4 regions of the Brevibacterium sp. NPDC049920 genome follow, and region 4 is predicted to be linked to each of the others. Evidence: predicted binding sites of a transcription regulator. Region 4 holds the regulator's gene; each other region holds the start of a gene.
What was found. Region 4 encodes HrcA, which represses chaperone genes, less so after heat shock. Its sites were predicted from a motif close to TTNGCACTCGNNNNNNNCGAGTGCNAA; they were not measured.
Positions count from the first base shown of each region.

Region 1 (2,200 bases), on a different contig from region 4:
GAGTCCATGACTGCTGCGACGTGGATGTGTTTGTGGGTGTCGATGCCGATTACGATGTGCCCTGATCTGAACTGCTCAACAGGAACGCCCGTGCGATCTTTGAATCGCTCTGGGTTTCGTTCCGTTTTTCAAGCAAGTATGGAGATCCGCAAGCTCGGCCGCACCATGAAGCAACGCGCCGACATCCTCGCCTTCTTCGACCGGCCCGGCACAAGCAACGGGCCCACGGAGGCGATCAACGGCCGGCTCGAGCACCTCCACGGCTCCGCCCTCGGGTTCCGCAACCTCACCCACTACATCGCGAGATCGCTGCTCGAAGCCGGAGGCTTCAGACTCGCGCTACACCCTCATTCGTGAAGGGCCCTTTTCAGTCTCCGGGGTGGGCGGTCTGGTCCGCGAGGAGACGAGCGGCCTCCGCAGCGTATGGTGCTTCCACTTGGACCTCGTAGTGGCCCGCCTCAAGGGTCTCCAGTGAGTCGAAGTCCCGTCGGCCGCCCTTAGCCAGGTGTCCAAGGAAGTAAAGCAAAGCGCCCCAAACTGCGCCAGAGGCGACCGAGATGATCAGGATGGCCAGCCAACCGAATCCGGGGGCGAACAGCCCGAACAGCAGACCTAGCAGAACACCGAACCATGCTCCAACGCCTGCGCCCCGTAGCGCAGCCTTTCCTCCTGTCAAGCGACCGAGTACATGCTCGACGACACGAACGTCGAGCCCCACGATCGCCACTCGTTCCACAGCGAAGCCGGCGTCGGAAAGACGGTCAACCGCTGCCTGCGCACTGGCGTAGTCAGAGAACCGCGCGATCGTTTGTTTCCAGCGGGGGTCATTGGTGAACGGGGGCTCACTAGCGTCCTGTTCCGGAGGGTTGTTGCGAGGGGCCTCGGGGCTGGTCATGGGCGTACTCCTTTAGTGAAAACTGGATGAATCACCGTGCTAAGACCAGAAGGCTGGGTGCACGCCCGTCTTCCGGTCTTGCGAAGCCGGGTGTTGCGCCGTTCGGCATCAGGGAAAGGTCGCCCCTGTTTGCTTTCGGCGCGTGCTGCGAACGAGAAGCTAACTCTGGCTCGTCGATGGGTCTCCGGCCGGGCGTTACTCCTGAGGCGAGTGCTGACTCAGGACATGAATCTTGCGCGGCTTGGCTTTCTCGCTGACCGGGATGACCAGGCTCAGCACGCCGTTGTCGTACGAGGCGGAGATGTTCGCCGAGTCCACACCCTCACCGATGCTGAACTGGCGGGGGTAGGTACCCGCCGGTCGCTCCTGAACGAGCCACTTGGCTCCCTCGGTGTGGGGTGCAGTGCGCTGGGCGCGGATGGTCAGCAGCTGACCGTCGACGTCGATGTCTACCGACTCCGGATCGACCCCGGGCAGGTCGGCGGTGAGAATGTAACGGTCAGCTTCACGGTACAGGTCTACCGGCATCACACGCGGTCCCGGACGGGACTGAAGCAGGCCGGACGCGAGGCGGTCGAGCTCGCTCAAAATCGAACGACATTGCCATGATGAATCATCTCCTTTCCGTATGCGGGTCCTCGGGTCTATCCCGATGCCTTTAAATTAGCACTCTCCACGCGGGAGCGCCATCGTTTTTGACCCTTTCATCTGGTTATTTCTCGTACCAAGAATCTGCTTTCTTGGGCGAAATCGTCATGCTGTCACCGCCTCGGCGACGACTCGCGCGAGGCGCTTGCCGATGAGGTGGTTCGTTGCCCGCACACGCCGAACGGTGACCCCCATCATCCGCTCCACGATGCGCAGCACGGCTTCGGAGCGGAACTCGTCGAGGTCGCCCATGATGACGTCGATGGGGGCTTTGACATGGGCGATGTCGCTGAGAGTGGTCTGTGACTCGATGGAGTGCTGCAACGACTTGACGAATGGCTCCCAGTTGCGTTCAGTGATATCTACAGCTTTGGGGATGGGCAGCAGCCGCTGTACCAGCGCAGCGTGCCGGAGGGTGAACTCCCGGTTCGTGCGGAGGTACTCGTAGAGCCGCAGGTAGAAGTCCATCCGGGCCCGCTCGATGACGTCCCCTATTTCATGGGGTGCGAGATAGATAGGTGGGCTGACCATCACGAGCTTCGCGACTCGCTTTTGCCGCCGGGCGGCGTACCGGGCGCCGATGAGGGCGCCCATGGAATGCCCGACCACAGTGAACGGCTCGCGCAGCCGCAGCGACGCGACCGTCCGCTCGATAGC
Region 1 covers NZ_JBFAMF010000003.1:15-2,214, forward strand. The annotation lists partial or broken gene AB0I45_RS03280 (transposase) at 139-357, shown strand; gene AB0I45_RS03285 (general stress protein) at 368-895, opposite strand; gene AB0I45_RS03290 (Hsp20/alpha crystallin family protein) at 1,091-1,423, opposite strand; gene AB0I45_RS03295 (alpha/beta hydrolase) at 1,649-2,200, opposite strand, start outside.
Region 1: the regulator HrcA is predicted to act here: its motif matches at 1,559-1,585, upstream of AB0I45_RS03290 (Hsp20/alpha crystallin family protein).

Region 2 (2,200 bases), on a different contig from region 4:
CCCGATCCCAGTCGGAATCGGTGTTGGCCACCTCGGCGCGGATCTGGGCGACCCGGCCGGCGACGTCGTCATCGGACCCCGCACCGTCGATGACGGTGGTGTTGTCCTTGGTGATCGTCACGGTGCGGGCGCTGCCGAGCTGCTCCAGGGTCACCTGGTCGAGCTTCATGCCCATGTCCGCGGTGATGACCTGGCCGCCGGTGAGGACGGCGAGGTCCTCGAGGATCGCCTTGCGGCGATCGCCGAAGCCCGGGGCCTTGACCGCGGCGACGTTGAGGATGCCGCGGATCTTGTTGACCACGAGGGTGGACAGGGCCTCGCCCTCGATGTCCTCGGCCACGATGAACAGCGGCTTGCCGGCCTGCTGCACCTTCTCGAGCACCGGGAGCAGGTCCTGGATGTTCGAGATCTTGCCCTGGTTGATGAGGATGTAGGGATCGCTGAGGACGGCTTCCTGGCGGTCGGCGTCGGTCACGAAGTACGGAGACAGGAAGCCTTTGTCGAACTGCATGCCTTCGGTGAACTCGAGCTCGACCGAGGAGGCCTGGCTCTCGTCGATCGTGATGACGCCGTCCTTGCCGACCTTGTCGAAGGCCTCGGCGATGAGCTCGCCGATCTCCTGCGACTGGGCGGACAGGGCTGCGACGTGGGCGATCTCCTGGGAGTCGGCCACCTCGCGGGCGATCTTCTTCAGCTGCTCCTCGACGGCGTCGACGGCCTTCTCGATGCCGATCTTGAGCTGGCCGGGGGCGGCACCGGCGGCCACGTTGCGCAGTCCCTCGTGGACGAGGGCCTGGGCGAGCACGGTCGCGGTGGTGGTGCCGTCGCCGGCGACGTCGTTGGTCTTGGTGGCGACTTCCTTGGCGAGCTGGGCGCCGAGGTTCTCGTACGGGTCGTCGAGCTCGACCTCGCGGGCGATGGTCACACCATCGTTGGTGATGGTGGGCGCACCCCACTGCTTGTCGAGCACGACGTTGCGGCCGCGCGGGCCGAGCGTCACCTTGACGGTGTTGGCGAGGACGTCCACGCCGCGCTCGAGCGCCTTGCGGGCGTCATCATCGAACTGCAGAGTCTTGGGCATACGTCACTTCCTTAGAGATTGGTGGAATCCGGTGAGCGGATGGAATCCGGTCGGAAGCGGTTCAGCCGATGACGGCGAGCACGTCGCGCGCCGAGAGGACGAGGTACTCCTCGCCCTGGTACTTGACCTCGGTGCCGCCGTACTTGGAGTAGATGACCTTGTCGCCGACGTTGACGTCGAGCGGGACGCGGTTGCCATTGTCGGCGACGCGGCCGGGGCCCACAGCGACGACCTCGCCCTCCTGGGGCTTCTCCTTGGCGGTGTCGGGGATGACGAGACCGGAAGCAGTGGTCTGCTCGGCCTCGACCTGACGGATGACGAGCCGATCTTCGAGCGGCTTGATGGAGACCGACATGTTCGGCACTCTCCTTCGTGTGTAGTCGTTCCGAATTCTCAGATCCGGGGGCGTCCGACGGGCACGCGCACGGTGCGCGCGTGACCGGTGGACGTCCGGTCGACCTCTCGTCGTCGCGGGTGCCGAGTGGCCGGAGCCGTTTCTGAGTCCTGTTAGCACTCACTGGTGTGCTGTGCTAATTCGACTCTAGGACGGGGTTGGCACTCGGTCAACTCGAGTGCCAGATCGAGTGTCGGATTTTGAGTCGGCCCACAGGGAACAGGGTCGCGAGGACCTGCGGTCGGGCCGGCGGGGCCTGAGACGATGGGGGCCTTTGCCCTGCCCGTCAAGGCTGCAGCCGGCACTGCAGACTCCGTCGCACGCCTGACCTGAAAGCGCGACCGGAACGAGTCTGGGGCTGGAGACTCCCGCGATTCCTGCTGCCGCCCACTCGAACAGACCTGTTTTCGCGGGAGTTTGCAGTTCCGGCAGGAGTTCTATCACCCACCGCCCGCGAATGGGCCCTTCGGAGGTCGTCATGCGTCCAGAAGCGCGATGCAGGCAGAACCGCGATGCAGGCAGAACCGCGAGGCAGCGAGAAGCGTGATGGAGCCGAGGACCCGGTGGCGCGAACCGCTCTCCTGCGCGTGGACACCATAGTGCGCGTTCTTGACACCTGGTCTAAAATCACCCTAGCGATCATTCACTGATTCTGTCGCCGAGGTGCCGGCCCGGTCACCGGGCACGTCGCCTCAGCTCGCGCTCGCCCGCCGGGCGGAGCCCCC
Region 2 covers NZ_JBFAMF010000009.1:66,141-68,340, forward strand. The annotation lists gene groL (chaperonin GroEL) at 1-1,081, opposite strand, end outside; gene groES (co-chaperone GroES) at 1,143-1,436, opposite strand.
Region 2: the regulator HrcA is predicted to act here: its motif matches at 1,634-1,660, upstream of groES (co-chaperone GroES).

Region 3 (2,200 bases), on a different contig from region 4:
GATCCACTACTCCGATCCGGAGTTCGAGGCCGAGGCGCAGGCGCTCGCCGAGCTGCTCGGGGTCACCGATGTCGAGGAGTCCGAAGAGTTCACGGACGACATCACCGTCGTCGTCTGCTCGGACATCGCGAACGATCCGCCGACTGCCGATGGGGCCGCGGAGGACCCCGGCGCCTGAGCCGAGGATCCCCGCGCTCATAGCCCTGACCTGGGCCGACACCGTCCGTTTCGCGGCAAGCCCGCTTGTCCTGAAGCCGGTCCGGATGCAGCGGTTCTCCGAATGTTCATCAAGGCGGCTTGTGTTCCTCCGGGTGCGCGTCTAGGATGGGGAGCAGTCAACTGAGGCCCGTCGTGGCTTCCGGTAGAAGTTTTCAGCCGCGTGCACAGCACCGGCGGTGAATGAAGTATCGGCGTCATCTCGAAGTTTCAGGGGCTGATTCAATGCGCATCACGCGCGCTCACAGCTGTTTTGGAGAAATAATGGCGCAAGGTACTGTCAAGTGGTTCAATGCCGAAAAGGGATACGGTTTCATCACCGTTGACGGCAGCGAGCAGGACGTCTTCGTCCACTGGTCCGCGATCCAGATGGACGGATACCGTTCGCTGGAAGAGGGCCAGCAGGTCGAGTTCGAGGTCGGCCAGGGCGACAAGGGTCCGCAGGCGGAGTCCGTGACTCTGGCCTGATCGGCCGACAGACGGTGAACCGGGGGTTTCGGCCTCCGGTTTTCTGTTGCCCCGGTGCGGTTCCCTCCCGGCGCACGATGCCGGGAGGGAACCGCACCGGGGCATTTGCACTCGGTGGGGGAGAGTGCTAAATCTAGTACTGGTGTGACTCGGCTCCGCGAAGAGGGCCCAGCGCCGCTGTGGAAGGGAATCAGCGGAGCGAAGCCCGGCCGTCGCGGGCGCTGCGGAGACGAGATCGACAATCCACCCCGTTACAGGGAGGACCCCAGCCACTATGGCAAAGCTCATTGCATTCGACGAAGAAGCACGTCGCGGACTCGAGACCGGGCTCAACACCCTGGCCGATGCCGTCAAGGTCACGCTCGGACCGCGCGGTCGCAACGTCGTGCTCGAAAAGAAGTGGGGAGCGCCGACCATCACGAATGACGGCGTCTCCATCGCCAAGGAGATCGAGCTCGAGGACCCGTACGAGAAGATCGGTGCGGAACTCGTCAAGGAAGTCGCCAAGAAGACCGATGACGTCGCCGGCGACGGCACCACCACCGCCACGGTGCTCGCTCAGGCGCTCGTCCGCGAGGGCCTGCGCAACGTGGCGGCCGGTGCCGATCCGCTCAGCCTCAAGCGCGGCATCGAAAAGGCTGTCGCCGCGGTGACGGAGAAGCTCCTCGAGTCCGCGGTCGACGTGGACTCCAAGGAGCAGATCGCTGCGACCGCCGGCATCTCCGCCGGTGATCCCGCGATCGGCGAGCTCATCGCCGAGGCGATCGACAAGGTCGGCAAGGAGGGCGTCGTCACCGTCGAGGAGTCGAACACCTTCGGCCTCGAGCTCGAGCTCACCGAGGGCATGCGCTTCGACAAGGGCTACATCTCCGGCTACTTCGTCACCGACACGGAGCGCCAGGAGACGGTGCTCGAGGACCCCTACATCCTCATCGTCAACTCGAAGATCTCCAACGTCAAGGATCTCCTCCCCGTCCTCGAGAAGGTGCAGCAGTCGGGCAAGCCGCTGGTCATCATCGCCGAGGACGTCGAGGGCGAGGCCCTGGCGGTGCTCGTGGTCAACAAGATCCGCGGCACCTTCAAGTCCGTCGCCGTCAAGGCCCCGGGATTCGGCGACCGCCGCAAGGCGCAGCTCGCCGACATCGCGATCCTCACCGGCGGACAGGTCATCGCCGAGGAGGTCGGCCTCAAGCTCGAGAACGCCACCCTCGACCTGCTGGGCACCGCCCGCAAGGTCGTCGTCACCAAGGACGAGACCACCATCGTCGAAGGTGCGGGCGACTCGGACGAGATCGCCGGCCGCGTGGCCCAGATCCGCGCCGAGATCGAGAACTCGGACTCCGACTACGACCGCGAGAAGCTGCAGGAGCGCCTGGCCAAGCTGGCCGGCGGCGTCGCAGTCATCAAGGCCGGAGCCGCGACCGAGGTCGAGCTCAAGGAGCGCAAGCACCGCATCGAGGACGCCGTGCGCAACGCGAAGGCGGCCGTCGAGGAGGGCATCGTCGCCGGTGGCGGC
Region 3 covers NZ_JBFAMF010000006.1:68,925-71,124, reverse strand. The annotation lists gene AB0I45_RS07495 (LytR C-terminal domain-containing protein) at 1-178, shown strand, start outside; gene AB0I45_RS07490 (cold-shock protein) at 481-684, shown strand; gene groL (chaperonin GroEL) at 959-2,200, shown strand, end outside.
Region 3: the regulator HrcA is predicted to act here: its motif matches at 789-815, upstream of groL (chaperonin GroEL).

Region 4 (2,200 bases):
CCCAGGGCGGCAGCGGTCATCGGGACGGTGAGCATGCACCGCAGGTGGTCGCCGTCGCGGGTGAAGACCGGGTGGTCGATCACCCGGATCTCGAGGTAGAGGTCACCGGGCGGTCCCCCGCCCGGACCCACCTCGCCCTGCCCGGCGAGCTTGATGCGCACGCCGTCGGACACGCCGGCGGGGATCCGCACGGGCAGCGAGCGCTCCGCTCGGACGCGGCCGTCGCCGCCGCAGCTCGTGCACGGGTCGGTGATGTGGGTGCCGTAGCCGCCGCAGTTGTTGCAGGTCTGATTGGTGACCATCTGGCCGAGCAGGGTGCGGGTCATCTGCTGAATGCTGCCGGTGCCGTGGCACAGCGAGCAGGTCTCCGCCGAGGTGCCCGGCCGGGCACCGTCGCCGTCGCAGGTCCCGCACACCTCGGCGGTGACGATCTCGACGGTCTCGGTGTCGCCGAAGACGGCCGTCTCGAGGTCGATCTCGACCTCGATGAGCGCGTCCTTGCCGCGCCGCTGCCGGGAGGCCGGCTGCGTGCGCCCTGCCCCGCCCATGCCGCCGCCGAAGAACGTCTCGAACAGGTCGGAGAAGCCGCCGAAGTCGCCGCCCCCGAATCCCTGCCCGGAGCCGGAGCCGCCGAGGTCGTAGTTCTGCCGCTTGTTCGGATCCGAGAGGATCTCGTAGGCGACGGCGACCTCCTTGAACTCGGCCTCGTGCCCCGGGTTGACGTCGGGGTGGAGCTTCCGGGCGAGCCTCCGGTAGGCCTTCTTGATCTCGTCGGGGGTGGCGTCGCGGTCGACGCCCAGGGTTGCGTAATGATCGCTCACTCAGAGTCCTTTGCTTATTCCGAGAGGATGACGGAGACGTACTTGGCGACGGCGCGCACGGCGGCCATCGTGGTCGGGTAGTCCATGCGGGTGGGGCCGAGGACGGCGAGCTTCGCCTCGGAGTCGTCGGTGCCGTAGCCGGTGGCCACGACCGAGGTGCTCGCGAAGGACTCGACCGGGTTCTCCCGGCCGATCCGCACGCTCACGCGCCCGGTCTCCGCGACCATCGAGGTCAGCAGCTTGAGGAGCACGACCTGCTCCTCGAAGGCCTCGAGCAGGGGGCCGATGTGCGCTCCGAGGTCCCGCCCGGAGCGGGCGAGGTTCGCGGTGCCGGCCATGACGAGCCGGTCCTGCCGGGTCGAGCGGGCGAGATCGGTGACGACCTCGCTGATCGCGGCGGCGACGTCCCGCAGCCCCGGCGGCACGCTCACCGTGTCGCAGGCCGCCGCGACCCGGTCGAGCCGGGTGCGGTGGAGGACCTCGTTGAACGCATCGCGCAGCAGGGCGATGTCGGTCTCGCCGAGCGGCATCCCGGAGTCGACGATCCGCTGCTCGACCTGTCCGGAGTCGGTGATGAGGACGACGAGCAGGCGGTGCGGGGCGATGTCGACGAGCTCGAGGTGGCGCACCTGGGAGGTCGTGGCCATGGGGTACTGGACGACGGCGACCTGGTGCGTGAGCGAGGCGAGGAGGCGGACCGTGCGGTCGAGCATGTCGTCGATGTCGACGGGGCGCTCGATGATCCGCGCGATCGCCCGCTTCTCCGCCGCGGACAGCGGCTTGACCTCGTCGAGCCGGTCGACGAACATCCGATAGCCCTTGTCGGTGGGGATGCGCCCGGCCGAGGTGTGCGGCTGCGCGATGAGCCCCTCCTGCTCGAGGGCGACCATGTCGTTGCGGATCGTCGCCGAGGACACCTCGAGGCCGTGGCGCTCGACGAGCGCCTTGGATCCGACGGGCTCGTTCGTCGCGACGTAGTCCTCGACGATGGCCCGCAGCACGCGGGCGCGGCGGCCGTCATTCATCGCGCTCCCCCCTGTCCGGCTCCCGTTCGACTGCTCGATTCTTCGGCTCTCGACTGTCTGGCACTCCACATGTTCGAGTGCCAATCCTACGCCTGTGGGCGGGTGAGTCCCAAAACCCGGGTGCGGGCGACCTACAGTGGCCTGATGACCTATTCCGACCCCCACGGCCGTGATGTGCTCTCCGCCTCCTCCCCCCGCTCCCGGCGCCGTCCGGAGTCCAACGAGGTGCCCGTCGCCCCGGGCCTCGTCGTCGAGGATGCAGAGAGCGGCTGGGTGGGCGCGATCGTCGGCTTCGAGAAGACGAGCGCCGGCCACGTCGTCCACCTCGAGGACCGGCGCGGGCGCACGCGCCCG
Region 4 covers NZ_JBFAMF010000002.1:160,234-162,433, forward strand. The annotation lists gene dnaJ (molecular chaperone DnaJ) at 1-821, opposite strand, end outside; gene hrcA (heat-inducible transcriptional repressor HrcA) at 836-1,846, opposite strand; gene AB0I45_RS02575 (DUF3097 family protein) at 1,991-2,200, shown strand, end outside.